DNA from 4 places in the Ensifer sp. Root423 genome. Region 3 is predicted to be linked to each of the others. Evidence: predicted binding sites of a transcription regulator. Region 3 holds the regulator's gene; each other region holds the start of a gene.
What was found. Region 3 encodes PhoB, which activates phosphate uptake and scavenging genes when phosphate is short. Its sites were predicted from a motif close to TGTCATNNANCTGTCAT; they were not measured.

Region 1: a site for PhoB is predicted at 4,107-4,123, ahead of ASD01_RS18880 (NAD-glutamate dehydrogenase). Genes of this name have one in related genera too.
Region 2: a site for PhoB is predicted at 5,031-5,047, ahead of ASD01_RS24085 (DUF2794 domain-containing protein). Genes of this name have one in related genera too.
Region 4: a site for PhoB is predicted at 5,360-5,376, ahead of ASD01_RS03815 (UDP-2,3-diacylglucosamine diphosphatase). Genes of this name have one in related genera too.

Annotation. Positions count from the first base shown of each region.
Region 1 is NZ_LMEG01000020.1:43,015-50,389, reverse strand. Features, by position in the region: gene ASD01_RS18900 (aspartate-semialdehyde dehydrogenase) at 270-1,304, shown strand; gene ASD01_RS18895 (lytic murein transglycosylase) at 1,498-2,319, shown strand; gene ASD01_RS18890 (carbonic anhydrase) at 2,399-3,052, opposite strand; gene pdxY (pyridoxal kinase PdxY) at 3,182-4,063, opposite strand; gene ASD01_RS18880 (NAD-glutamate dehydrogenase) at 4,349-7,375, shown strand, end outside.
Region 2 is NZ_LMEG01000034.1:100,206-107,580, reverse strand. Features, by position in the region: gene ccmB (heme exporter protein CcmB) at 1-98, opposite strand, end outside; gene ccmA (heme ABC exporter ATP-binding protein CcmA) at 162-812, opposite strand; gene acnA (aconitate hydratase AcnA) at 1,084-3,774, shown strand; gene ASD01_RS24090 (DUF1223 domain-containing protein) at 3,980-4,753, shown strand; gene ASD01_RS24085 (DUF2794 domain-containing protein) at 5,068-5,472, shown strand; gene ASD01_RS24080 (GNAT family N-acetyltransferase) at 5,591-6,145, opposite strand; gene ASD01_RS24075 (Bax inhibitor-1/YccA family protein) at 6,269-7,015, opposite strand; gene ASD01_RS24070 (ABC transporter permease) at 7,237-7,375, opposite strand, start outside.
Region 3 is NZ_LMEG01000012.1:203,316-210,690, forward strand. Features, by position in the region: gene pstA (phosphate ABC transporter permease PstA) at 1-405, shown strand, start outside; gene pstB (phosphate ABC transporter ATP-binding protein PstB) at 419-1,234, shown strand; gene phoU (phosphate signaling complex protein PhoU) at 1,285-1,998, shown strand; gene phoB (phosphate regulon transcriptional regulator PhoB) at 2,201-2,884, shown strand; gene ASD01_RS13625 (GcrA family cell cycle regulator) at 2,954-3,475, opposite strand; gene ASD01_RS13630 (aspartate aminotransferase family protein) at 3,897-5,096, shown strand; gene argF (ornithine carbamoyltransferase) at 5,201-6,118, shown strand; gene ASD01_RS13640 (Hsp33 family molecular chaperone) at 6,419-7,375, shown strand, end outside.
Region 4 is NZ_LMEG01000001.1:766,041-773,415, reverse strand. Features, by position in the region: gene ASD01_RS03835 (ABC transporter ATP-binding protein) at 1-805, opposite strand, end outside; gene ASD01_RS03830 (ABC transporter permease) at 828-1,955, opposite strand; gene dgcA (N-acetyl-D-Glu racemase DgcA) at 2,216-3,199, shown strand; gene ASD01_RS03820 (MFS transporter) at 3,151-4,371, opposite strand; gene ASD01_RS03815 (UDP-2,3-diacylglucosamine diphosphatase) at 4,469-5,308, opposite strand; gene ASD01_RS03810 (NADP-dependent malic enzyme) at 5,482-7,375, shown strand, end outside.

The DNA of each region.
Region 1 (7,375 bases), on a different contig from region 3:
CGCGTAAGAGCAGCGACGAACGAGGAAATCACCACCATGCGACCGATCGGTCCAGCCATCGCTGCTTTGATCCTGCCGGCTCTTGCCGCGGGGCAGGATGTCGATTTTTCGTTCGCTTGCAAAACAACGGCCAAAACGACGACGAAAACCGTCTGACGTCTCTGGCCCTCCGCTCTCTCCCCGGTTTGGCCGGGGACAGGAACCCTCGCGGCAGGTCGCGCGGTTTCCCCCTCACCCGACGAGGAGAGACAGAAAAGAGAGCTTAGATCATGGGTTTCAAGATTGCAGTCGCAGGCGCCACCGGCAATGTCGGCCGGGAGATGCTGAACATCCTTTCCGAACGCGGCTTTCCCGCGGATGAAGTGGTCGCCCTCGCTTCCGCCCGCTCCCAGGGCACCGAAGTTTCCTTCGGCGACAAGACCCTCAAGGTCAAGAACCTCGAAAACTACGACTTCTCCGACACCGATATCTGCCTGATGTCGGCTGGCGGCGCCGTATCGCTGAAGTATTCGCCGAAGATCGGCCAGCAGGGCTGCGTCGTCATCGACAACTCCTCGGCCTGGCGCTACGACGCCGAAGTGCCGCTGATCGTTCCGGAAGTGAACCCGGACGCGATCGCGCAGTTCACCAAGAAGAACATCATCGCCAATCCGAATTGCTCGACCGCCCAGCTCGTCGTCGCGCTGAAGCCGCTGCACGACCACGCCAAGATCAAGCGCGTCGTCGTCTCGACCTACCAGTCGGTTTCCGGCGCCGGCAAGGACGGCATGGACGAACTCTTCAACCAGACCCGCGCCGTCTTCGTTGCCGATCCGATCGAATCGAAGAAGTTCACCAAGCGCATCGCCTTCAACGTCATTCCGCACATCGACGTGTTCATGGAAGACGGCTACACGAAGGAAGAGTGGAAGGTTCTCGCCGAGACCAAGAAGATGCTCGACCCGAAGATCAAGGTGACCTGCACTGCCGTGCGCGTTCCCGTCTTCATCGGCCATTCGGAATCGGTGAACATCGAGTTCGAAAACGAGATCACCGCTGACGAAGCGCGCGACATCCTGCGCGAAGCGCCGGGTTGCCTCGTCGTCGACAAGCACGAGAACGGCGGCTACGTCACGCCTTATGAGTGCGCCGGCGAAGATGCGACCTACATCTCGCGCATCCGCGAAGACGCAACCGTCGAGAACGGCCTCAACCTGTGGGTCGTTTCCGACAACCTGCGCAAGGGTGCCGCTCTGAACGCGATCCAGATTGCCGAGCTGCTGGTCAATCGTGGCCTCATCAAGCCGCGCAAGCAGGCTGCCTGAAAACGGCATTAGAACCATTCACTCCCGCCAGGCTCTTTCGAGCCTGGCGGGTTTCCTGTTTCACGAGGGGCCGATCCTTCCCGGATTCACGTGAAACCACGATAAAGTTACCTGCCGCTTGCGGTAGGTGACACGGCCGGCGAAGGCTGGCATTTTTAAGAGCAACGAGATTCGGGCTATGACGGGGTATTTCATGCACAGGGCGAAGTGCGCAGCAGTGGGGCTTGCCGCCCTGATTTCGACTGCAGTTTTTCCGGCGGTGGCATCTGCCGCCCAATGCGGCAATGACGGAAGCGGCTTTGAAGCCTGGGTGCAGAACTTCAAGCAGCAGGCCTCCGGCAACGGCATCAGCCCGCAGGTGCTCGACCGTGCACTCTCCGGCGTCTCCTACAACAAGGCGACGATCCGCGCCGACCGCGGCCAGAAGAGCTTCAAGCTGTCGCTCGAGCAGTTCATGCAGAAGCGCGGCGGCCAGGTGATCATTTCCCGCGGCAAGAAGATGAAGCAGCAGAACGCCGCACTCTTTACCAGCATCGAGCGGCGCTACGGCGTGCCGGCTGGCCCGCTGATTGCCATCTGGGGCATGGAAACCGGCTTCGGCGGTTTCATGGGCAAGGAGCACACGCTCTCGGCCGTTTCGACGCTGGCCTATGACTGCCGTCGCTCGGACTACTTCACCAACCAGCTCTATGCGGCCCTGCAGCTCGTGCAGCGCGGCGATCTGAGCCCGGATGCGCGTGGCGCCGCCCACGGCGAGATCGGCCAGACCCAGTTCCTGCCCGCCAACGTCCTGAAATACGGCGTCGATGGCGATGGCAACGGCCATGTCGACATGGTTCGCTCCAAGGCCGACGCGCTGGCATCCACCGCCAATTTCCTGCGCGGCCATGGCTGGCAGCCGGGCGCCGGCTATCAGCAGGGTCAGGCGAACTTCGCTGCGATCCAGGGCTGGAACGCCGCAAGCGTCTACCAGCAGGCGATCGCCATCATCGGCGCCGAGATCGACGGTCTCTAGGATTTTCGTCCTTCGGAACGCATAACCAACCAGACAAAGGGCCCGGTTCGAAAGAGCCGGGCCTTTTTTTGCTGACCGATTACATTCCCGGGCGGGAGAAGTCGCCCGTCACCGGGTCCATCACCCAGAGTTCGCCGGTCGAGATGTCGAACCAGGCGCCGTGCAGGTGGAGCTTGCCCTTGGCCTCGAGGATCTGGACGCACGGGAAAGTGCGCAGATTGGCAAGCGAGTTGCGGATCGAAACCCGCTCGAGCGCACGCTGGCGCTCCGCCTGCGTCATCACGTCGTTGCTCTGGATCTGCTCAGCCGCGGGCCTCAGCAGATGCATCCAGCGACCGATGAAATCGCCCGGTGACAGAGGCTCCGCATCGGGATCGAGTGCCGCTTTGATACCACCGCAGCGGCCATGGCCCATGACGACGATGTCGCTGACGCGCAGTGACTGCACGGCGAACTCGAGGGCTGCCGAAGTGGAGTGGTAGTGACCATCCGGCTCGTAGGGCGGCATGAGATTGGCGACGTTGCGCACGACGAAGAGTTCGCCCGGGCCGCTGTCGAAGATCGTTTCCGGCGCAGCGCGCGAGTCGCAACAGGCAATCACCATCGTCTTCGGCTTTTGACCGGTTTCCGCCAGCGCCTTGTAGCGTTTCTGCTGCTCGCTGAAGCGACCGTTCATGAAGTTGTGGTAGCCGTTCAGAAGATAGTCCGGAAAACGCTGCTGCTGCTTGTCCATCGATTGCTCCGCTCGTGCTTCAAGGCGGCATGGCCGGCTTTCGCCCACCTGCGCCTCCGTCATGAAAATGATCGCGATCTAAAATTCAATCCACGATGCCATAGGGGTGGCGGTCCGTGAACAGCTTCTTCACTTGCGCCGCATCTGATTCGGATGAACCAGTCGGCGCATCTGCACCATCGCCATTGGCGTCGATAGGCTCGACGCGTCCTGCTCGATGGTCAGTTCATCCGCGCCGCGCTTGACGCTCCGCGCGATGATCTCAAATACGCTCGCAGTCGCCATCTGCAAGGCACGTTCCTCTGAAAGTCCTTCAAGGATCCGGGCGAGAAACACCGCCGCCAACAGGTCGCCCGTACCATTCGGCGGGTTTTCGACCAAACGATGTTCGGCAAGCAGGGCGTGGTTGCCCGAGAGAAAGAGATTACCGGTCCCGCCGCTCATCATCGGCACGGCAGACGTCACCAAGACGCGGGCCGGACCGAGGCCGAGCGCTGCGTCAAGGATCGCCGTGTTCGTCTCCAACGTCGCCCCGGCAAGCCAGGCAAGCTCGTAACGGTTCGGGGTCGCGAGATTTGCAAGCGGCAGCAACCGGTCGCGAATGGCAACCGCCGTGACTTCCGGCACATAGAGACCGCCAGCATCGCCGATCACGGGGTCGCAGGCGTAGATCAGTTTGGGATTGCGCTCCTTCAGCGCCGTCACCAGCCGGGCCACGCTTTCGGCCTGTCCGGCCGAGCCGAGGTAGCCCGAAAGCACGGCACGCACCTCTCCGGCCCAGGGTGCTGCCATGAGGTCATCGATCACCGACCCGAAATCCTGATCGGAAATGGTGACCCGCGTCGAGCGGCCGTGGCCCGGATGCCAGGGGAGGATGACGGTCGGGAGGGCCCAGACTGGATGCCCCAGAGTTTCAAGCGCGAAGACCACGGCCCTGTTGCCCACCTTGCCGCGCACGACATGGCTAGAGATGACGATGACGGCGCCGGGCAGGGAAGGCATTTCGGGCATCGACCAGTCCAATCCTACGATCTCGAAACTCTGTTCACCCGACTGTCACCCCCCTGTCAACAGCCGATGGCAGATAGGCTCCGGAGAAGCCTCTGGCGTTTTCGTGCTTTTTCTTCGATTTTCGAGCAATTTTCGCGAAATTACCTTCGATTTAAATGGATTTAAGCTGTTTTCACGTGAAATTCTCCGATTTTGGGCTCGATTTTGCCGAAATCAGCGTAAAAAGCGGTCGCCATTAGCCATGGTTCTGATAGGGTTTGGCCTATCATGAATGGGAGAGACTTCATGGGCGTGAAATACAATCCGAAGCGGGACAGACACATCGACGCAGCGAAGGCGGCCGCCATCAAACTGGGCGTCGAGGCGCTGGCGCCGGAGATCCTCTTCGGTGGGGCCAGCAACGATGACCTCGATCTCTATTCGGCGGACATGCTGGCGCTGACGGCCGCCCATGCCTATCAGGAACTCGCCCGCTGGGATGGCGGCAAGCCGCAGGTTTCCGTCGAATCCGTCGCCGGTGTAGCACCTGGCGGCACCGAGGTGTCGATCATCGCGGTCACCGAACGCAACATGCCGTTCCTCTATGATTCGGTCATGGGGGAAATCACCAGCACGCACCGTGACATTCACCTCGCGATCCACCCCATCCTGGTCAAGGAACCGGGCAAGCCGGCAAAGCTCTTCGATCCCGAAGAGGAAAGCGATCCGTCGCACCGCGTCAGCCATATCCAGATCCATCTGACGAAGCTCGCGCCGGTCGAGGCCGAACAGCTCAGCAACCGCATTCGCGACGTGCTGGAGCAGGTGCACCAGGCTGTGCACGACTGGCCAGCGATGACCGCGCTGCTCGATCATGCGATGCAGGAGCTGGAGGCCTATAACGCCTCGCGCAAGAAGAGCGACCGCGACGAGGCGCTCGCCTTCCTCCGCTGGCTGCGTGACAACAACTTCACCTTCCTCGGCATGCGCGAATACACCTATTCCGGCAAGGGCGGAAAGGCGATGGTCGAGCGCGGCAAGGGCAGGGGCCTCGGCATGCTCTCCAATCCCGATGTGCGCGTGCTGCGCCAGGGCAAGGACGCGGTGCTGACTACGCCTGAAATTCTCGCCTTCCTCGAAAGCCCGGATTTCCTGATCGTCACCAAGGCCAACGTCAAATCGGTCGTCCATCGCCGCGCCTATATGGATTATATCGGTGTCAAGCGCTTCGACGCCGACGGCAATGTCGCCGGAGAACTGCGCATCGTCGGCCTCTTCACCTCCTCGGCCTATACCCGCCAGGCGGCCGAGATCCCGCTGCTGCGCCACAAGATCGAAAAGATCGTCGATCACTTCGGCTACGATCCGCAGAGCCATTCCGGCAAGATGCTCGACAACACGCTCGAATCCTATCCGCGCGACGATCTCTTCCAGATCGATGTCGGCCTGCTCGCCGCTTTCTGCGAACAGATCAACGAACTCGGCGACCGGCCGCGCATCCGCGTGCTGCCACGCATCGACCATTTCGACCGCTTCGTCTCGGTGATCGTCTTCGTGCCGCGCGAACAGTACGATTCGGATGTGCGCGAAAAGATCGGCGACTACCTGAAGACGGTCTATGACGGTCGCGTCTCCGCCTACTACCCGGCCTTCCCGGAAGGGGGCCTTGCCCGCGTCCACTTCATCATCGGCCGCTCCGCCGGCAAGACGCCGCGCATTCCGCAGGCCAAGCTCGAAGAAGCCGTTCGCGGCATCGTCACCCGCTGGATCGACCGGTTCGACCTGCTTGCCCGCAAGGACGGCATCGAGCTCGATGTCGACAATGCCTACCAGTCGTTCTTCACGCCGGCTGAAGCCTATGCCGATCTGGCCGACATCGCCGCCTGCAAGGGCCCGGATCCGATCCGCATCGAGTTCTACCACTATCCCCGCGCCGTCTCGCGGCCGGACACGGCCGAGCTCAAGATCTTCCACGCCAGCGAACCAGTGTCGCTTTCGCGCCGCGTACCTTTGCTTGAAAACCTGGGCTTCCGGGTCATCAGCGAACAGACCTACGACATCGGCGTCAATGCCCATGGCGAAGAGAAGCGCAAGGTCGTGCTGCACGACATGGAGCTGATCCATCGCGATGGCCTTGCGCTGAATCTCGAAAAATCCGGCCCGGCGCTGGAAGAGGCGTTCCTGGCCGCCTGGAACGGCGCGATCGAGGACGACAACTTCAACCGGCTGATCCTGCTTGCGGGCCTCAACGCCCGCGAAGTGACGGTGCTGCGCGCCTATGCCCGCTATCTGCGACAGGCCGGCATCACCTACTCTCAGGGCTATATCGCCGACACGCTGAACAAGTATCCGGCGATTGCCGCCGATATCTTCAAGCTGTTCGTGACCCGCATGGATCCGAAGCTCGAGGAAAAGCCGCGCGCCAAGAAGTGCAACGCGCTGCTGTCGGCGATCGAGGACGCGCTCTCGGCCGTTCCGAGCCTCGACGAGGACCGGATTCTGCGACGCTACGTCAACGCGATCGAAGCGACGCTCCGGACCAACTACTTCCAGCATGACGCCGACGGAAAACCGCGCGCAGTCCTCGCCTTCAAGCTGGACCCGAAGCAGCTCGACGGTCTGCCGGAACCGCATCCGTTCCGCGAAATCTTCGTCTACGGCACCGAGGTCGAAGGCGTGCACCTGCGCTTCGGCAAGGTCGCCCGCGGCGGCCTTCGCTGGTCGGACCGCGCCCAGGACTACCGCACGGAAGTGCTCGGTCTGGTGAAGGCGCAGCAGGTCAAGAACGCCGTTATCGTGCCCGTCGGCGCCAAGGGCGGCTTCTATCCGAAGCTGCTTCCGGTGGGCGGCACCCGCGACGAAATCTTCAAGGCCGGCACCGAAGCTTACAAGACCTTCATCCGCACGCTGCTGTCGGTCACCGACAACATCGTCGGCCAGGATGTCGTACCGCCGGCCGACACGCAGCGCCATGACGGCGACGACCCTTACTTCGTCGTTGCTGCCGACAAGGGCACCGCGACCTTCTCCGACACGGCCAACGGCCTTGCACAGGAAGCGGGCTTCTGGCTCGACGACGCCTTCGCATCGGGCGGTTCCGCCGGCTACGACCACAAGAAGATGGGCATCACCGCCCGCGGCGCCTGGGAGACCGTCAAGCGGCACTTCCGTGAGATGGACACCGACATCCAGACGACGCCCTTCACCGTTGCTGGCGTTGGCGACATGTCGGGCGACGTCTTCGGCAACGGCATGCTTCTGTCCGAGAAGATCCGCCTCATCGCAGCCTTCGATCATCGCGATATCTTCATCGATCCGAATCCGGATATCGAT
Region 2 (7,375 bases), on a different contig from region 3:
ATGACTGCCACCACAGTCATGAAGAAGAGCACGCCGATCATCGCCCCGCCGCCGGCGCGGATCGACAGTTTGAGATCGCGGAAAAAGAGCGCGATCATAGCGGCAACCTCCGGATCGGCACGCGCGCGTTTTCCGACAATGGGCTTCCAGGCATTGCGACCCTATGCATCATGCCAGTGATCTCCTGCCAGATGCTCGAACCCCGTCATGTGCAGCTCCTTCGTGCGGTCGAGCCCGAGTGGCTGGTGGGTCGCCGCAATGACGATGCCGCCTTTGCCAAGATGCGCCTTCACCAGATCGGCAAACAGCCGGTCGGCGCCGGCGTCAAGCGCTGCGGTCGGCTCGTCGAGGATCCAGATCGGGCGATAGGCAATGACCAACTTGGCCATCGCCATGCGCCGCTGCTGGCCGGCCGAAAGATAACCGAAGGGCAGATGGGCGATATCGGGCAGGCCGACCGCTTCGACCGCCTCGGTGAGCGTGGCGCCGCGCCCCCCGGGCGAATCACCCATGAAGTCTCGCCAGAAGGAAAGATTTTCCGCGACGGTCAGTTCGCGCTTCATCGCGTTGCGGTGTCCGAGATAGTGGCTGAGCTCGGATGGATGGGCGATTTCCGGGGGGCCATTCTCAAGTTTCAGGTGCCCGCTTTCGGGCCTCAACAACCCCGCCAGAACCCGCAGCAAAGTGGACTTGCCGGAGCCGTTCGGACCCGTCACGACAAGGGCTTCCGAGGCGTCGAGAATAAAGGAAATATCGTTAAAAATCAGGTCCTCACCGCGCTTCGCGCTCAACCCTTCAGCCATGAGGCGCATGAATTTTCAGCTTCCCTTCACTCTCTTTGTCGCAGGGCAAAAAAAAGTCCCGTTTCGACCTTCGTTGCTCTGGCACGTTTTGGAGAAATTATCTATAAGGCGGCCAACACGCCAGCGGTCGGCGTGAATTTCATCCTAGCGCCGAACATGGAATGAATTTCCACGTACGGACAGCGGAAATGGCCGCACCCGCATCCCAATTCGCGCTTCACAGGCGCTCGGGCGTTCGTACGTCAGTTTTTGGCGATCAGACGGAACGGGGTATTATCCAGTGTCCAAATCCCTAGACAGCTTCAATTGTCGCTCCACGCTCACCGTCAACGGTGTCGACTACGTCTATTACAGCCTGCCCAAGGCTGAGGCGAACGGTCTCGCCGGCGTTTCCAAGCTGCCCTATTCGATGAAGGTTCTGCTCGAGAACCTGCTGCGCAACGAAGATGGCCGCTCCGTCACCAAGAAGGACATCGAGAACGTTGCCGCCTGGCTCAACGACAAGGGCACGGCTGAAAACGAAATCGCCTATCGTCCGGCCCGCGTTCTGATGCAGGACTTCACCGGCGTGCCTGCTGTCGTCGACCTCGCGGCGATGCGCGACGCCATGGTCTCGCTCGGTGGCGACCCGGAAAAGATCAACCCGCTCGTTCCCGTCGACCTCGTCATCGACCACTCCGTCATCGTCGACGAATTCGGCACCCCGAACGCCTTTGCCCGCAACGTCGAGCTCGAGTACGAGCGCAACGGCGAGCGCTACCGCTTCCTGAAGTGGGGCCAGCAGGCGTTCAAGAACTTCCGCGTCGTTCCGCCCGGCACCGGCATCTGTCACCAGGTCAATCTGGAGTATCTGGGCCAGACCGTCTGGACCCGTGAAGAAGATGGCGTCGTCACCGCCTACCCGGACACCTGCGTCGGCACCGACAGCCACACCACCATGATCAACGGTCTCGGCGTTCTCGGCTGGGGCGTGGGCGGCATCGAAGCGGAAGCTGCCATGCTCGGCCAGCCGGTCTCCATGCTCCTGCCTGAGGTCATCGGCTTCAAGCTCACCGGCAAGCTCAAGGAAGGCGTCACCGCGACCGACCTCGTGCTTATGGTCGTGCAGATGCTGCGCAAGAAGGGCGTTGTCTCGAAGTTCGTCGAATTCTTCGGCCCGGGCCTCGACAACATGACGCTCGCCGACCGCGCCACCATCGGCAACATGGGTCCGGAATACGGCGCCACCTGCGGCTTCTTCCCGGTCGACAGCGAAACCATCAACTACCTCACCATGTCCGGCCGTGAAGAGCAGCGCATCGCGCTGGTCGAAGCCTATTCCAAGGCTCAGGGCATGTGGCGTGACGGTGACGGTTCCGAGCTCGTCTTCACCGACACCCTCGAACTCGACCTCGGCGACGTCGTTCCGGCCATGGCTGGCCCGAAGCGTCCGGAAGGTCGCATCCCGCTCGAAAGCATCGCATCGGGCTTCGCAACCTCGCTTGAAGGCGACTACAAGAAGCCGGGCCAGCTTTCGAACCGCTATGCCGTCGAAGGTACCGATTTCGATCTCGGCCATGGCGACGTTGCCATCGCTGCGATCACGTCCTGCACCAACACCTCCAACCCGTCGGTCCTGATCGCTGCCGGCCTGCTCGCCCGCAACGCGGTTGCCAAGGGCCTGAAGTCCAAGCCGTGGGTCAAGACCTCGCTCGCACCGGGATCGCAGGTCGTCGGCGAATACCTCGCCAAGTCCGGCCTGCAGAAGGACCTCGACGCGCTCGGCTTCAACCTCGTCGGCTTCGGCTGCACGACCTGCATCGGCAACTCCGGCCCGCTGCCGGCGCCGATCTCGAAGACGATCAACGACAAGGGCCTGATCGCCGCCGGCGTTCTCTCGGGCAACCGTAACTTCGAAGGCCGCATCTCGCCGGACGTCCAGGCGAACTACCTCGCTTCGCCGCCGCTCGTCGTCGCCTACGCGCTTGCAGGTTCCGTCCAGAAGGACCTGACCAACGAGCCGCTCGGCGAAGACCAGGACGGCAAGCCGGTCTTCCTCAAGGACATCTGGCCGACCTCCAAGGAAATCCAGGAGTTCATCTTCAAGTACGTCACCCGCGAACTTTACGCGACCAAGTACGCCGACGTGTTCAAGGGCGACGAAAACTGGCAGGCCGTTCAGGTTCCTCCGGGCCAGACCTATGCCTGGGACGACGGTTCGACCTACGTGCAGAACCCGCCCTACTTCGTCGGCATGGGCAAGTCCGGTTCGGGCATCTCCGACATCAAGGGCGCCCGCGTGCTTGGTCTCTTCGGCGACAAGATCACCACCGACCACATCTCGCCGGCCGGTTCGATCAAGGCGGCCTCGCCGGCCGGTGCCTACCTCATCGGTCACGGCGTCGGCGTTGCCGACTTCAACCAGTACGGCACGCGTCGTGGCAACCATGAGGTGATGATGCGCGGCACGTTTGCCAACATCCGCATCCGCAACCACATGCTCGGCCCGAACGGCAAGGAAGGTGGCTACACCATCCACTATCCGTCCAAGGAAGAGATGTCGATTTACGACGCCGCCATGCAGTACAAGGAAGAGGGCGTTCCGCTCGTCATCTTCGCCGGCGTCGAATACGGCAACGGTTCGTCGCGCGACTGGGCTGCCAAGGGCACCAACCTGCTCGGCGTCAAGGCCGTCATCGCGCAGTCCTTCGAGCGTATCCACCGCTCGAACCTCGTCGGCATGGGCGTCATTCCCTTCGTCTTCGAGGAAGGCACGACCTGGGAATCGCTGGGCCTCAAGGGCGATGAGATCGTCACGATCGAAAACCTCGCCAATGTCCAGCCGCGCGAAAAGCGCGTTGCCAAGGTAACCTACGGCGACGGCAGCGTGAAAGATGTGCCGCTCGTCTGCCGTATCGATACGCTGGATGAAGTGACCTACGTCAACAACGGTGGCATCCTGCAGACGGTTCTGCGCGACCTCGCCGCTTAATCGCGCGAGCGCATACAAGGCTCTGGAGCCGGGACGCCGAAAGGCGCCCCGGCTCTTTCTTTGAGGTGCACCGGCCAGCGATCGGGTGCTGGATCGCGCTCACTTGCCACCTCACTCCAACGTGACTTCCCGTTGATGCAGGGGCGTCGTATGTAGTGAACTCCCCCACAAGGAGTAGGCCGCTGGCCGGTAACGAAGTGACGCCATGACATCCGCAGACCGTTCTTTCATTCGCCCTGTTGCACTGGCTTTCGGGCTGCTCGCAGCCGCCGGTGCCCCTGCCGGGGCGCAGGAGAAACAGGCGGTCAAGGGCGTTGTCGAACTGTTCACCAGCCAGGGCTGTTCGTCCTGTCCGCCGGCGGATGCGGCGCTGAAGTCGCTGGTCGACGAAGGCGATGTGGTGGCGCTCGCCTATCACGTCGACTACTGGAACTATCTCGGCTGGGCCGACACGCTGGCATCGAAGGAAAACACCGAGCGGCAATATGCCTATGCGCGCATGCTCGGGCGCAACGGCGTCTACACGCCCCAGGCAATCCTGAACGGCCGCGACCACTTGAACGGCGGCAACTTGCAGGCAATCAAGACGCGGCTGGAAACGATGAAGGCGGAAGGCAAAGGGCTTGCCGTTCCCGTCGGCGCCAAGATCCTCGGCGAAGAAATCCAGATCACCATCGGTAGCGGCATCGGCAAGGCCAATGTCGTCGTCGTCTATTTCGACCGCGCCAAGATCGTGAAGATGGAGAAGGGGGAGAACAGCGGCAAGGAAGTCCCCTATTGGCATGCGGTGCGTGACATACAGACGATCGGCATGTGGGACGGCCAGCCCGCGTCCTTCACGCTGCCGGCGACGGTGCTGACCGAGCGCCCGGGAAACAGCGGCTGCGCGATCCTGCTGCAATCGATGAAGGACAAGGAAACGCCGGGTGCCATCATCGGCGCTGCGGCCGTGCTCGCCGGCCCTCAGGGCAAATTGTAGGGACGGCGAAGCGCAAGGGGTTGGTTCGGCCCGGCAGCATCGAGGGGCTGGGGCTGAGGGTTCGAAGTTACCGGACCGAACCGGCCATAACTGCGTTCGGTGAACTCCCGCAGCATGACGATCTGACCGGACATACGGTGGCAACGACTCTGTCCGTCAGCGCCCGCGAGTTTTGCGATGAATTGGGGCGCCGGTTTGACTGAAATGGGGCAGAGGCAAGAAATGACCTCATCGTCCCATGGCTTCCAGCTTGCTTTTCGGCTCGTGTCAGGCACACTGTAATCGTTCTGTCACAACAGAAGGCCGGATTGCCGATGACCGATGAGCCGGATTTGCCGCAAGGCGAGGCGCGCCATCAGCGCGAGACCACTTCCGAAGTGGTCGTCGATCTTCACGAATACAAGAACGCCAAGAACGCTCCCCCCATCACTTTCCATCGCCGCGAATTGGATCAGATCCTGTGGGTCTACGGCCGTATGGTCGGCGAAGGCGAGTGGCGGGACTACGCGATCGACCACCTGAGGGACCGCGCGGTCTTCTCAGTGTTCAAGCGTTCGGGCGAAATGCCGCTCTACCGGATCGAGAAGAACCCGAAACTGGCCGCGAAACAGGGCGCCTATAGCGTGCTGAACATTCACGGCACGATCCTGAAGCGCGGTCACGAGCTCGCCCAGGTGCTCAAGGTATTCGACAAGGTGCTGAGGCTGGTGGAAACCTGACCAGCGGGAAAGGGTGCCATCAGGAGACGCACGCCGACGTCACGGGCAGCAACGGCACGACCTGCCTACGGCGCGCTGCGAGGCGCTTCGCCGACTGACATTTTTCAGCAAGCGATGGTCACTGGTAGAGGGTGTCCGGATAGACGTCTTCCGGCGGGTCGGTCGCCTGGCCCTCGCCGAGCGCGAGCTGCATGATCGTCGTGTCGAGCCAGCGGCCATGCTTGAAGCCGGTCGCTTTCATCGTGCCCTGGAGTTCGAAGCCGAGCGACCGGTGCACGGCGATCGAGGCCGGATGGGCACCGCCGATCACCGCGACCATCTGGCGGAAGCCGAGTTCCGTGCAACGCCGGACGAGTTCGACCAGCAGCGCCTTGCCGGCACCCTTGCCGCGCGCTTCCGGCGCCAGGTAGATGGAATCCTCGACCAGGAAGCGATAGGCCGTGCGCGTGCGGAAGCCGGATGCGTAGGCATAGCCGATGATCGTCCCGCCCGCGTCTACCGCAACCATGTACGGGTAGCCGCTGCCGATGATCGTTTCGAACCGCGCCCGCATCTCCTTTTCGGATGGCGGGTTGATCTCGTAGGTCGCAACCCCGTGCAACACGGATTCGCGATAGATCTCGGTGATGACGGGAAGATCGGCCAGGGTGGCGTCGCGCAGGGTCAGGGACATGGCTAAAGACTTTGATCCCAAGGTTTCGTCGTCCTTTCACTCCCACGGAGCCCGGACGCTTTCAAGCTGCTTCAGCAAACAAAAAAGGCGGCCGAAGCCGCCTTTTCCGTCTGCTGTTCAGACTTAGTTGTTCCGGTTGCCCATGAACTGGAGCAAGAACATGAACAGGTTGATGAAGTCGAGATAGAGCGTCAGCGCGCCCATGATCGCCTTGCGGCCGGCAACGGTGCTGTCATCGGCTTCGTAGTACATTTCCTTGATCTTCTGCGTGTCGTAGGCGGTGAGGCCAGCGAAGATCAGCACGCCGATCACGCTGATCGCGAAGGCGAGCGCCGAAGAGGCGAGGAAGATGTTGACGATCGACGCGATGATGACGCCGAACAGACCCATGATCAGGAACGAGCCCATGCCGGACAGGTCCTTCTTCGTGGTGTAGCCGTAAAGCGACAGGGCGCCGAACGAGGCGGCCGTCACGAAGAACGTCTGAACGATGCTCTGGCCGGTGTAGATCAGGAAGATCGACGACAGCGACAGGCCCATCAGGGCCGCATAGATCCAGAACGTCGTCTGCGCGGCAGAAACGCTCATGCTATTGATGCGGAAGCTCATGAAGAACACGAGCGCCAGCGGCGCCAGCATCACCACCCACTTCAGCGGGCTCGTATAGATCGCAGCACCAAAGGCAGTCAGCTGGCCATCCGAAAACGCCATTTGGAAGGCCAGGTAGGCCGCGACGCCAGTGATCGCCAGACCAAGCGCCATCAGGTTGTAGACCTTCAGCATGTATGCGCGAAGGCCTTCGTCAATCACGGCACCCGCCTGAGCGCCGGCGGGCGACATTCGGGTTTGGTAATTTCTCAGATCAGCCATTGTTTCCTCATTCAAGCTCCGGTGGAAGTTACGGTGTCGGGCGGCGAATATCGCCCTGGAAGATGAGCTTCCACGCCCAGGCGCCGCTGCGGAGCTCCAGCATGCCTGTGGACAAATATGATGCCGAAACCCGCTGCACACAAGACCCGGCACTCCCGGATTCCGTTGCACCGGACCGATTCAGACCGGCGCAATAGGGATTTACGGTTAACTCGGCCCGGTCAAAGTTCGCGCAGGACCGGCGCCGCCTTCTGCCCGAGAATGCGCCATGTACCGGCAAGTCCGATGCCGACCGTCATCACCAGCGCTGCCACAACCGTCACGATCGCCACGTCGGGCAGGAAGCTCGACGGCAGCGTC
Region 3 (7,375 bases):
CCGACGATCATCATCGCCACCCGTGCGGCGTTGAAGGCGGTCCCGCCGTCGATCCGCTCGGCGGCCCTCGGTCTCGGTGCGTCGAAGATGCAGACCATCTTCCACCACGTGCTGCCGCTGGCGATGCCGGGCATCCTGACCGGCACCATCATCGGTCTTGCCCACGCGCTTGGTGAAACCGCGCCGCTGCTCCTGATCGGCATGGTCGCCTTCGTCGTCGATTTTCCCGGTTCGCCTATGGAACCGTCGACGGCACTGCCGGTGCAGATCTACATGTGGGCCAACGAGGCGGAACGCGCCTTCGTCGAGCGCACCTCCGGCGCAATCATCATTCTTCTCATCTTCCTGGTCGTCATGAACCTTGGAGCCATTCTGTTGCGACGTCGCTTTGAGCGCCGCTGGTAGTGAGGTAATTACTATGAACATCATGTCAGAAGCAGCAGTCGAGAAGGCTCTGGATCAGAAAATGAACACCGTGCCCTACAAGATGATCGGCAAGGATGTGTCGGTCTATTACGGCGAGAAGCGTGCGCTTTTCGACGTCAACCTCAACATCCGCGAGAACACGGTCACGGCGCTGATCGGTCCTTCGGGTTGCGGCAAGTCGACCTTCCTGCGCACGCTGAACCGCATGAACGACACGATCGAGAACTGCCGCGTCACCGGCAAGATCACGCTCGACGAGGACGACATCTACGACCCGACGATCGACGTCGTCGAACTGCGCGCCCGCGTCGGCATGGTCTTCCAGAAGCCGAACCCGTTCCCGAAGTCGATCTACGACAACGTCGCCTACGGCCCGCGGATTCACGGACTTGCCCGCACCAAGGCCGACTTTGACGAGGTGGTCGAGACCAGCCTGCAGAAGGCCGGTCTGTGGAACGAGGTAAAGGATCGTCTGCAGGAGCCCGGCACCGGCCTTTCCGGTGGTCAGCAGCAGCGTCTCTGCATCGCGCGTGCCGTCGCCGTGAGCCCGGAAGTCATCCTCATGGACGAGCCGTGCTCGGCTCTCGATCCGATCGCGACGGCCAAGGTCGAGGAACTGATCCACGAGCTGCGCACGAACTTCACGATCGTCATCGTGACCCACTCGATGCAGCAGGCCGCCCGCGTTTCGCAGCGCACCGCCATGTTCCACCTCGGCAATCTCGTCGAGGAGAACGACACCGACAAGATGTTCACCAATCCGGATGACCAGCGCACCCAGGATTACATCATGGGCCGCTTCGGCTGAGGCCGCATAAGGCTGCAACAGTAACTGCAAAGCGCCCGTAAGGATCGACGATCATGTCCATGCATATCATGTCCGCCTATGACGAAGAACTGAAGTACCTGACGCGCCGCATCTCGGAGATGGGCGGCCTCGCCGAACAGATGGTCGCCGAGTCCGTTCGCGCGCTGGTCAACTCCGATCTGGCTCTCGCACAGAAGGTGATCTCGGACGACACCGTCCTCGACGACGCCGAGCGCCAGATCGGTGAGAAGGCGATCGTCACGATCGCCAAGCGTCAGCCGGTCGCCGCCGACCTGCGTGAGATCATGGGGTCGATCCGCATCGCCTCCGATCTGGAACGCGTCGGCGACCTCGGCAAGAACACCGCCAAGCGCGTGATCGCGGTCGCCGGCTCCGGCATTCCGCGCAAGCTCGCCCGTGGCCTCGAGCATCTGGCAGAGCTCGCTCTCGTCCAGCTCAAGGAAGTGCTCGACGTCTACGCCTCGCGCTCGCCGGAAAAGGCCAACAGCATCCGCGAGCGTGACGAAGAGATCGACGCGATCTACACCTCGCTGTTCCGTGAGCTCTTGACCTACATGATGGAAGATCCGCGCAACATCACGCCCTGCACGCATCTTCTGTTCTGCGCCAAGAACATCGAGCGCATCGGCGACCACGCGACCAATATCGCTGAGACGATCTATTACATGGCGACGGGTGCTCAGCCGGAAGGCGAGCGTCCGAAGGATGACACCACGTCGACGCTGGGCTCGGTCAACGACTGAGCGCCAAGCGCGCCGTAAGCATGCATGCCCTTTGAAATCTGATCCGGTCGCGGCTTCGGTCGCGGCCCCGAATTCCTGTATCTGAAGCATGCGGTTTTCGCCCCGCCTTTGAAAACGGCGGATGTGCTCCAGATTTAGAGTGTCTGAGCGCCGGCCGGGCCGATGAGCCCAAAGGCCGCCCGCGGTAAGGAGACGTTACCTGATGTTGCCAAAAATCGCCGTAGTCGAAGACGAAGAGGCGCTGAGCGTTCTGCTGCGTTACAATCTGGAAGCCGAGGGCTTCGACGTCGATACGATCCTGCGGGGCGACGAGGCGGAGATCCGGCTTCAGGAGCGGCTGCCCGACCTGCTTATCCTCGACTGGATGCTGCCCGGTGTTTCCGGCATTGAACTTTGCCGTCGGCTGCGCCAGCGTCCGGAGACCGAACGTCTGCCGATCATCATGCTGACGGCGCGAGGCGAGGAAAGCGAGCGCGTCCGGGGTCTGGCGACGGGTGCCGACGACTACGTGGTCAAGCCCTTCTCGACGCCGGAGCTGATGGCGCGCGTCAAGGCGATGCTGCGCCGGGCAAAGCCCGAGGTGCTCTCGACGCTGCTTCGCTGCGGCGACATCGAACTCGACCGCGAGACCCACCGCGTTCATCGCCGCAGCCGCGAAGTGCGCCTCGGCCCGACCGAGTTCCGTCTTCTGGAGTTCCTCATGTCCTCGCCGGGCCGCGTCTTCTCTCGCTCGCAGCTTCTGGATGGCGTCTGGGGGCATGACATCTATGTCGACGAGCGCACCGTCGACGTGCATGTCGGTCGTCTGCGCAAGGCTCTGAACTTCTCGAACATGCCCGACGTCATCCGCACCGTTCGCGGCGCCGGCTATTCGCTCGAAAGCTGAGCGGTCTGAAAGTCGCCAACAAAAAAAGGGGCCGATCGGCCCCTTCCTTTATCAATGCGGTCCAGCTTCTTAGCGAGCCCTGCGGCGCTCCCCCGACGGCTGGTAGGCCAGCCGAGCATGGAAGGTGCAGTAAGGCGAGGCTTCCGGGGAATCGTTGCCGCAGAAGTGAAACTCTTCCTTCAGCGGGTCGCCGATCGGCCACTTGCAGGTGCGCTCGGTGAGCTGGGTCAGCTCGAGGCGGCGCGACATCGGCACGACAACGTCGGTGCGGGTGCTGAAATCCTGCTCGGCAACGAGATCGACTTCGATTTCTTCCTTGAGAACGACAGCGCCGGCCGCGCGTGCAACCGGGCGGGTCGAAACGCGCGAAGCGTAGTTCGGTGCGCGCGGTGCCGAAGTCGGGCGCTTCGGACGGGCTGCCGTCGTGGTGCTGCCGCCGGCCTTGGCGCGACCTGGCAGGCTCAGGCGGTGAACCTTGCCGATGACAGCGTTACGGCTGACGCCGCCGAGCTGTGCCGCGATCTGGCTTGCGCTCAGGCCCTCGGACCAAAGCTTCTTCAGTTTCTCCACCCGCTCGTCAGTCCAGTTCATTTCTGCACTCTCCGTTCTCAGCGTTGGGGATGGCAGAATCCCTCACCGCACCCCGGCTAAACCCCGGGGTTGCAAACGCGATAACTCTTTTGGTGACTAGGTCCGCCGCATGCGTCTAGTAATTGAATGTTAACGTACTGACCGCTGGACTCTGTGGCAAGAGTCCCGGGAATCAGGCCGAATCGATTTCGTAGTTTTCCCCAACTTGCTCGGCCAGCGTTGCATTTTTGCAAGCCCTCCCGGACGATTTTTCTGCTGCCAGGAATCGACCCTTGATGTTGCGCTGCAAGGCTTGGTTTTGTTGACATTGCAGCGCGAAATGGGAATAGTGCCTGCGCCGCCGAAAGGCGGCATTTTTGATTTTTATCGGCCCGCGTGAGGCGCGGGATCGATGTCGATCTGGAGTGAAGGAGAGCCTCGCATGACTGCAACCACGCCGCTTTATGATACCTACATGCGCGCGCCGTTGCGTTTCGAGCGAGGAGAGGGCGCCTGGCTGATCGCCGAAGACGGCACGCGTTATCTCGATTTCGGTGCCGGCGTTGCCGTGAACTCGCTCGGCCACGCGCACCCGCACCTGGTCGAAGCGCTGAAGGCGCAGGCCGACAAGGTCTGGCACCTGTCCAACCTTTATGAAATTGCGGGCCAGGAAAGCCTCGGCCGCCGGCTGACGGCGGTGACCTTTGCCGACAAGGTCTTCTTCACCAATTCGGGCGCGGAAGCGCTGGAATGCGCCATCAAGACGGCACGGCGTTACCACTTCTCCAAGGGCCACCCGGAGAAGTTCCACGTCATCACCTTCGAAGGCGCCTTCCACGGCCGCACGATCGCGACGATCGCCGCCGGTGGTCAGCAGAAATACATCGAAGGTTTCGGGCCGAAGGCGCCGGGCTTCTACCAGGTTCCGTTCGGCGACATCGCCGCGGTCAAGAATGCGATCACCGAGGAAACCGCAGCGATCCTGATCGAGCCGATCCAGGGCGAGGGCGGCATCCGTCCGGCGACCAAGGAATTCATGCAGGAACTGCGCGCGCTCTGCGACGAGTTCGGCCTGCTTTTGATCCTCGACGAGGTCCAGACCGGCGTCGGCCGTACCGGCAAGCTGTTTGCCCATGAATGGGCGGATATCCGTCCGGATATCATGGCGGTCGCCAAGGGTATCGGCGGTGGCTTCCCGTTCGGCGCCTGCCTCGCGACTGAGGAAGCCGCATCTGGTATGGTGGCGGGCACGCATGGCTCCACATATGGCGGCAACCCGCTGGCCATGGCCGTCGGCAACGCCGTGCTCGACGTCGTTCTGGCCGACGGATTCCTGACGCATGTGCGCGATGTCGCGCTGGTCTTCCGCCAGGGCCTTGCGTCGCTCAAGGACCGCTTCCCTGATGTCATCGAGGACATCCGCGGTGACGGTTTGATGCTGGGCATCAAGGTGAAGGGCCCTTCGGCCGATCTGCTGAAGGAAATCCGCGCCGAAAAGCTCCTGGCCGTGCCGGCGGGCGAAAATGTGCTGCGTCTGCTGCCGCCGCTGACCGTGACGGCGGAAGAGGCGCGCGAGGGGCTCGCACGTATCGAACGCGCCGCCGAGGCGGTTCGCAAGGCAAGCGGCAACGCCGCGGCCTGAAGGTAGCGACCCAGGGACGACTAAGGCGTTAGAATGACCTTCGTGCGGGCACGTCGATAGCGTGCCGCACCAGGGACCGATTTTTCAGACAGGAACCGAGTACGATGGCAGGCACCAGACATTTTCTCGATCTTTCGGCCATGACGGCCGCCGACCTCCGGACGATCATCGACGATGCGCGCGTCCGAAAGGCGGCGACCAAGGCCGGAACTGCCGAGAAGCCGCTCGCCGGCAAGATGCTGGCGATGATCTTCGAAAAGCCCTCCACCCGCACCCGCGTTTCCTTCGATGTCGGCATGCGCCAGCTCGGCGGCGAAACCCTGTTTCTGTCAGGCACCGAAATGCAGCTCGGCCGCGCCGAGACGATCGGCGACACGGCCAAGGTGCTCTCGCGTTACGTCGACGCCATCATGATCCGCACCACCGACCATCGCCGCCTTCTGGAACTGGCCGAGCATGCGACGGTCCCGGTCATCAACGGCCTGACCGACGATACGCACCCCTGCCAGATCATGGCCGATATCCTGACCTTCGAGGAGCATCGCGGTCCGGTAAAGGGCAAGACGATTGCCTGGACCGGCGACGGCAATAACGTGCTGCATTCGCTGATCGAAGGTTCTGCCCGCTTCGGATACCGCATGAACATGGCCGTGCCGCTCGGGTCCGAGCCGCAGGACAAGTTCCTGAACTGGGCGCGCAACAATGGCGGCGAGGTCCTTTTGTGTCATGACGCCGAACAGGCCGTCGCCGACGCCAATTGCGTCGTGACCGACACCTGGATCTCGATGAACCAGGAACATCGCGCCCGCGGGCACAACGTCTTCCAGCCCTACCAGGTCAATGAAGCGCTGATGAAGCGTGCGGCCTCCGATGCGCTGTTCATGCACTGCCTGCCGGCGCACCGCGGCGAAGAGGTCACCGACGAGGTCATCGACGGCCCGCAGTCGGTGGTCTTCGACGAGGCGGAAAACCGGCTGCACGCACAGAAGTCGGTCATTGCCTGGTGCATGGGGCTCGTCTGAGCCGGCTGCCCGGTCGCGCGCGACGGCGGCGAAGAGGCTTCCGTGCGCTCCGCCGAGCGTGCGCCATATAGGGCGTGTTCACCGCACTTGACATTGTCCACGTGCGACACGATTTAGGCGGCATACGGGCGCTCCTGAAAGTAGTGAGCGCGCAACCGTCGAGGTGGTGCGTTGCTATGGCGGCGGCACATACCTGGTGGACAATCCGTTTATCGCGGGATCAACTGAGACAGCGAGCACGTTGCGCGGGGATAGCAATATCTCTGGTGCAGCTTGGTGGCTGAAGGCAAGGAGCAAGACATGACTGACATGACGCCAGGGCTTGGTGAGTTCGACTTTGCCGGTGACGATCACGTCGTGCCTTTCCAGGTGGAAGGCCTCGACGTGCGCGGCCGCGCCGTGCAGCTCGGCCCCATGCTGGACGCAATCCTCGAGCGCCACAACTATCCGCTTCCGGTCGCGCGCCTGGTTGCTGAAACCGTCGTACTCACCGTGTTGCTCGGGACCTCGCTGAAGTTTGAAGGCAAGCTGATCGTCCAGACCCAGGGCGATGGCCCTGTCGATCTGGTGGTCGCTGATTTCTCGACGCCGGATCGCGTGCGCGCCTATGCCCGCTACGATCAGGAAGCGCTTGCCGCTGCCGAAAAGGACGGCCGGACCCTTTCGCACGAGCTGCTCGGAAAGGGCGTGCTCGCCTTCACCATCGACCAGGGCGCCCATACCCAGCGTTACCAGGGGATCGTTGCGCTCGACGGAGCGACGCTGGAAGAAATCGCCGGCGTCTATTTCCGACAGTCGGAGCAGATCCCGACCAAGGTGCGCCTTGGCGTGGCCGAGCTTCTCGATCGCGACGAAAACGGCAAGCCGCGCCATCGCTGGCGCGCCGGCGGCATGGTCGCCCAGTTCCTGCCGGAAGCGCCGGAACGCATGCGCCAGCCCGACCTTTCCGGCGGTGATGGCGATGATGGTGAAAGCGCGTTCGGGGACGACGATCTCTGGGCCGAAGCCAAGGTGATGGTCGAAACGATCGACATGGACGAGTTGACCGATCCGATGGTCGGAACCGAGCGGTTGCTCTATCGCCTGTTCCACGAGCGCGGCGTCCGCGTCTACGAACCGCAGGCGGTCTACGACCGTTGCAGCTGCTCGCGCGAGAAGCTGCAGTCGGTGTTGTCCAATCTGAGCACGGACGACCTCGAAAGCACCATCGACGATGGCGAAGTCAAGGTGACCTGCGAGTTCTGCTCGACGACCTAT
Region 4 (7,375 bases), on a different contig from region 3:
GATCGTTCCGCACGATCGATCGTGCCCGCTTGCCACGGAAATAGGACTGCACCCACGAATCGTCGCAGGCCAGCATGTCTTCCACCGTGCCTTCGACCAGGACCTTCTTCTTGCCGAGAACCGCGATGCGGTCGCAGACCGAAAAGAGGCTGTCGAGGTCGTGAGTCACCATATACACGGTCAATCCCAGCGTGTCGCGCAGCTTGGCGATCAACTCGTCGAACTCCGCCGCCCCGATCGGATCGAGCCCCGAGGTCGGCTCGTCGAGGAAGACCAGGTCCGGATCGAGCGCCAGCGCGCGCGCAAGTGCGGCGCGCTTGATCATGCCGCCCGAAAGCTCCGACGGGTACTTTTCCGCCGCCTCCGGCGCAAGGCCGACCAGCTCGATCTTCACCCGCGCCAGCTCGTCCATGAGGCTCTGCGGCAGGTCGAGATATTCGCGCATGGGCACCTGGATGTTCTCGCGCACCGTCAGCGCCGAAAACAGCGCTCCGTGCTGGAAGAGAACGCCAAGACGCATGTCGAGCGCGATGCGTTCGCCCTCGGTGATGTTGTCGTAGTCCGCGCCGAGGATTTCGATCTTGCCGGACCGCTTCGCAAGCAACCTCAGAACCGTGCGCATCAGCACCGACTTGCCGGTGCCGGACGCTCCGACGAAGCCGAGGATTTCGCCGCGGTAGATCTCGAGGTTCAGCTTGTCGAGCACGATGTTGGAGCCGAAACCGACCGTCAGGTCGCGAACGGAAAGCACGGCCTCGCGCCCGTTCGCCTCGGTCGGCTGGTACCCCTCGTGACTCTTTTCGATTGGGTTCACGCTGTTCTCCGCATCAGAAATCAATGGCCGCGTAGAACATGGCGAAGAGCCCGTCGATCAGGATCACGACGAAGATCGACTTGACCACCGAAGACGTCACGTGGCGGCCGAGCGACTCCGCGCTGCCGCCAACCTTCAAGCCCTCGACGGCTGCCACGACCCCGATGATGAGCGCCATGAAAGGCGCCTTGATCATGCCGGCGGCGATCGACGAAAAATCGATGGCTTCCTGCAATCGGGCGAGGAAGGTTGGGATCGTGATGCCGGAATAGCCCCAGGCAACGAGCGCCGCACCGACGAGCGCCGCGAAGTTTGCGATGATCGTCAAGAGCGGCAGCGCGACGGTCAGCGCCACGAGGCGCGGAAATACGAGTACGCCGACCGGGCTCAGCCCCATCACCTTCAGCGCATCCACCTCTTCACGCATCTTCATCGAGCCGATTTCGGCGGTGATCGCGCTGCCGGAGCGGCCAGCGATCATGATCGCGGTCAGCAGCACCCCGATTTCACGGAGCTGCAGGATGCCGACGAGATCGACGACGAAGACCTCGGCGCCGAAATAGCGCAGCTGGAACGCGCCCTGCTGGGCGATGATGGCGCCGATCAGGAACGACATCAGCGTGATGATCGGTACGGCTTTCACGCCCATGCGGTCGATCTGGTGGACAATCGCCGCCGGCGAGACGCCGCTGTGCCGTCCAAGCTTAAGCTGGGCGCCGCGCACCGCGGACCCCAGGATGTACATCGCAGCGACGATATCTTCCCACGTCGCCGCCATGACCTCGCCGACCGGGGCGAAGATGCGCTGAAACAGCGGCAGCCGTTCGCCGTTCTTTTCCGGCGAACGCAGTTCAGCCGGCAGGGCGTCGATCAGCTCGACATAGCGCTGTCCGCCTTCGGCGAAATGAACGTTGTCGCGCGACGGGCCGACGACACGGGTCATGAAGCGGCGGATGATCCAGGCGCCTGCGGTATCCATCGCCGCCACGCCGGACAGATCGAACTGCGCGGCCCCGTCGCCCTTGCGCGCAAGGCCGTCGAGCTTTGCCGCCATCGCTTCGGCCGTCTCGTGCCGCCAGGTGCCGGTAAAGACATAGCTTCGCCCGCCGCCACTCTCGGACAGCGCGACATCGGCGGTCATCTTGCGGGCGGCTTGCGACACGTGTCTTCTGTTATCCCGATTTGCCTCTGCAAAACTCGTCCAATCTCGATAGATTTGAGGACAAGATTGTGCAGCAGACCTAAAGTGTTACCACGTCTGTTGCGCGTCCGACCGGAGGCAACGACTGTGTAAAGATTCGTAAATCCTTCCACCGTCATAACGGCTCGCACCTTTGCTGTCACCCGAACGTTGCGGCGCTATGACGCCGGGCCAACAGATTACCTGCCGGAGACGCTTTCATGTCACTTTCCCTCGATGCCACCGTGGAACATTTCCCGATTGCGGGCACGTTTACGATCTCGCGCGGCTCCAAGACGACGGCAAGCGTCGTCACTTGCCGCATCGGAGACGGTGTCCATACGGGCTCCGGCGAATGCGTTCCCTACGGCCGCTACGGCGAGACGATCGACACGGTGCTCGCCGAAATCGCCGCCATCCGCCACCACATCGAGGCCGGGCTCAGCCGCGCCGATCTGCAGCGCGCGATGAAGCCGGGTGCTGCCCGCAACGCCGTCGATTGCGCGCTGTGGGATCTGGAAGCAAAGCAGAAAAACAAGTCGGCCCATGTTCTTGCCGGCATTTCTTCACCGGAAGCATTGACCACGGCCTATACGCTTTCGCTTGCCGAGCCCGACGCGATGCGCGAGCAGGCCGCCAAATATGCCCACCGCGCGCTCCTCAAGGTCAAGGTCGGCACGTCGGATGATGCTGCCCGCATCCGTGCGGTGCGCGCCGGCGCACCGGAAAGCCGCATCATCCTCGACGCCAACGAGGGCTGGACGCCCGAAACGCTTGCCTATCACTTTGCGATCTGCGCCGAGGAACGGATCGACCTGATCGAGCAGCCGCTTCCCGCCGGCCGCGACGAGGCGTTGGCAACGATCGCCCGTCCCGTTCCGATCTGCGCTGATGAAAGCGTGCACGCGACCGGCGACCTCGCTGCTCTCGTCGGGCGTTACGACGCCGTCAACATCAAGCTCGACAAGACCGGCGGCCTGACCGAGGCACTGCGCATGCGCGATGAGGCGGTCTCGCTCGGGCTCAAGGTCATGGTCGGCTGCATGGTCGGCAGTTCGCTCGCGATGGCGCCGGCGATCCTGGTGGCGCAAGGCGCGGATTTCGTCGATCTCGACGGGCCGCTGCTGCTGGCGCAGGATCGCGAGCCCGGCCTGCGCTACGAGGCCTCGCTTGTCTTCCCGCCGGAGCCGCGCCTCTGGGGTTGAAGATACCAGGCGGTGACGGCAAAGCAGCAGCCGGCAAAGGCGACGACCGACATTGAATAGAAGCCGTTCACCCCGTACCAGGCGTAGAAATAGCCGGACAGGAACGTGAAGATCGCGGTGAAGATACCGGTATAGAAGAAGTAGAGCCCCTGCGCCGACGCTTCCTGTGATTCCACCACCCGCTCGACCAGCTTGTGCTGCATGCCGGTGTGCATGATCGCATAGGTGAAAGCGTGGAAGCACTGCAGGATGAAATAGCCGCTGAAGCCGATATCCATCGGGAAGATGATCCAGCGCACCACGGCGAGAAAGCAGCCGGACAGGATCATCACCCAGACGCTGAAACGGCGGCTGATCGCCTTGGCGAAGATGAACATCGTCACTTCCGCCGCGACGCCCGCGCTCCAGAGCAGGCCGATCTCGGTGCCGCTGTAGCCGATGTGCTGCCAATAGATCGCCGAGAAGGCAAAGAGCATCGCGTGGCTGGCGTTGACCAGCGTCACCCCGATCAGCAGCAACTGCAGGTCGAGCTGCCGCAGCGACTTCGGCGGCGGCTCCGTCAATGCCGTGATCGGTGACGGCCGCCGCGGCTTGCCGACTCGTGGCGCGGCATAGGCCATGATGATCGTCAGGCCGAAGCCGATCGCCATCGCCGGCAGCACCATGTCGCTGCCGAAGATGCCCACCATCCAGCCGCCGAGCATCGTCGCGCCGATGAAGGCGACCGAGCCCCAGAGCCGCATATGGGCGTAGTCGAAGCCCCAGCGCCGCACGCCTGAAAGCGCGATCGCCTCAACGATCGGCACATAGGGAGAATAGACGGCCGACTGCAGCGTATAGATCACGAGCACCGGCCAGAATTCGCGGAAATAGAACAGAACCACGGCCGTTGCGAGCGACAGGAAACCGGACCAGATCAGGACGATCGCCCGCTCGCCGAGCCTATCGGCAATGACGCCGGCGATCGGCGCCGTGATGACGCGCACGAACATCGGCAACGCCAGAACGACGCCGATCTCGAAGTCGCTCATCGACAGCGTGCTCAGCCACATCGGGAAATATGGCATCGCGAAGCCGTTGACGATCAGCGGCGCACAGAAGAGCAAAGCAATGCGAAGCGCAAAATGGCGCGGCGGAGGGCCCACATAGGCGGGCGCTTGGAAGGGAATCATCGTCTGACCTGATGGCTGTGCCCAATCTCTAGCACGAGCCGGGCGCCCCTCGCCATAACCTAGTTTTCGCGACAGGAATATCGCTGCGCCGCGAAGGTCAGGCCGCGCGCTGGGTCAGCAGTTGGGCGAGCAGTTTGTCCGCTTCGCCAGAGGCTTCGCCTTCGCTGGCGCCACCGCGCATCTGGTGCCAGGTGATCAGTTCCATCGTGCCGTCGTGGTGCTCGGCAATCGCCGTGCAGCTTTCCACCCAGTCGCCGGTGTTGATGTAGCGGATGTCGCCGATCTCCTCGATGACAGCATGGTGGATATGACCACAGATCACGCCCTGCGCATCGTGACGGCGCGCCTCCTCGGCGACCACCTTCTGGAACTCGCCGATGAAGTTGACGGCGTGCTTGACCTGGAGCTTCGCCCAGGACGAGAACGACCAATAGGGCATGCCGAGACGTCGGCGGACCGCAGCAAGCCCGATATTGATGGCGATCGCCGTGTCGTAGGCCCAATCGCCGAGATAGGCGAGCACGCGGGCGTTGCGCACGACGACGTCGAATTCGTCGCCGTGCAGCACGAGATATTTACGGCCGTCGGCCCCCTCGTGCATGTAGCGTTGCGCCACCTCGATGCCGCCGAAATGCACGCCCGGAAAGTCGCGCAGGAATTCATCGTGATTGCCGGGGATGTAAACGATGCGGGCGCCCTTGCGCGCCTTGCGCAGGAGCTTTTGCACCACGTCGTTGCAGTTCTGCGGCCAGTACCAGCTGCGCTTCAGCCGCCAGCCGTCGACGATGTCGCCGACCAGAACGATCGTCTCCGCTTCATGATGCCGCAGGAAGTCGAGCAGGTAGTCGGTCTTGGCGGCCTTCGAGCCGAGATGGACGTCCGAGATGAACAACGTCCTGAGCTTTCGTACGGAGTTGTCTTGCTGCGCCGCCATCATGCGAGCCTCGTCTTCAGGTTATGCTTTCTGCCTTCGTGAAACCAGACTCGTGTTTCAGGAAGATGACATCAACATTGCGTCACCGGTCCCCCCGCTGAAATCAGCACTGCAAAACTGTACCTCGCTTCGAATTCATGCCAAAAGGCACGACCACGAATGAGGAATGTGAGAGCATGAATACGGGCGACAAGACGAAATCCCATACCGGTCCGGCCAGCGGCGACATCGACCAGCAGGCCCTTTTCTTCCACCGTTACCCACGCCCGGGAAAGCTCGAAATCCAGCCCACCAAGCCGCTCGGCAACCAGCGCGACCTGGCGCTTGCCTATTCGCCAGGGGTTGCAGCCCCCTGCATCGCCATTCGTGACAATCCGGAAACAGCCGCCGATTACACAGCGCGCGCCAACCTGGTCGCGGTCATCTCCAACGGCACGGCCGTCCTCGGTCTCGGCAATATCGGTCCGCTGGCTTCCAAGCCCGTCATGGAGGGCAAGGCCGTCCTCTTCAAGAAATTTGCCGGCATCGACGTCTTCGACATCGAAATCGACGCGTCGAGCATCGAGCGCATGGTCGACGTAATCTCGGCGCTCGAGCCGACCTTCGGCGGCATCAACCTTGAAGACATCAAGGCGCCCGAATGTTTCGAGGTGGAGCGGCGCCTGCGTGAAAAGATGCAGATCCCGGTCTTCCACGACGACCAGCACGGAACTGCGATCATCGTCGCCGCCGCCATCCTCAACGGCCTCGAACTCGCCGGCAAGGACATCGCGACCGCCAAGATCGTCACCTCGGGCGCAGGTGCCGCCGCACTCGCCTGTCTCAACCTTCTCGTGACGCTCGGCGCCAAGCGCGAAAACATCTGGGTCCATGACCTCGAAGGCCTCGTCTACAAGGGCCGCGAGGTACTGATGGACGAATGGAAGTCCGTCTACGAGCAGGATAGCAGCAACCGCGTGCTTGCCGACAGCATCGGCGGCGCTGACGTCTTCCTCGGCCTTTCCGCCGCCGGCGTCCTGAAGCCGGAACTGCTGGCGCAGATGGCCGAAAAGCCGCTGATCATGGCGCTCGCCAATCCGACGCCGGAAATCATGCCGGAAGCCGCCCGCCAAGCCCGTCCGGACGCGATGATCTGCACCGGCCGCTCGGACTTCCCGAACCAGGTCAACAACGTTCTCTGCTTCCCGCATATCTTCCGCGGCGCGCTCGACTGCGGCGCAAGCACGATCAACGAAGAAATGAAGATGGCGGCCGTACGCGCCATCGCCGGTCTTGCCCGCGAAGAGCCTTCCGATGTTGCCGCCCGCGCCTATTCCGGCGAGACCCCGGTCTTCGGCCCGGACTACCTGATCCCCTCGCCGTTCGATCAGCGCCTTATCCTGCGTATCGCGCCGGCGGTTGCGAAGGCAGCCGAGGAAAGCGGCGTCGCCACCCGTCCGATCCAGGACTATGACGCCTATCTCGACAAGCTGAACCGCTTCGTCTTCCGCTCGGGCTTCATCATGAAGCCCGTCTTTGCCGCCGCCAAGAACGCCCAGAAGAACCGGGTTATCTTTGCCGAAGGCGAAGACGAACGCGTGCTGCGCGCCGCCCAGGTGTTGCTCGAAGAAGGCACGGCCCGCCCGATCCTGATCGGCCGTCCGCAGATCATCGAGACGCGCCTGCGTCGCTATGGCCTGCGCATCCGTCCGGATGTCGATTTCGAGGTGGTCAACCCCGAAGGCGATCCGCGCTACCGCGACTATGTCGAGGACTATTTTGCCCTCGTCGGCCGTCTCGGCGTCATCCCGGAAGCCGCCCGCACGATCGTGCGCACCAACACGACCGTCATCGGCGCGCTCTCGGTCAAGCGCGGCGAAGCCGATGCGTTGATCTGCGGCGTCGAAGGGCGCTACAGCAAGCACCTGCGCGACGTATCGCAGATCATCGGCAAGCGCGACGGCGTGCTCGATTTCTCGGCCTTGAGCCTGCTGATCTCGCAGCGCGGCGCAACTTTCTTCACCGACACCTATGTGAGCTACTGCCCGAGCGCCGAAGAGATCGCCCAGACGACGGTCATGGCGGCACAGG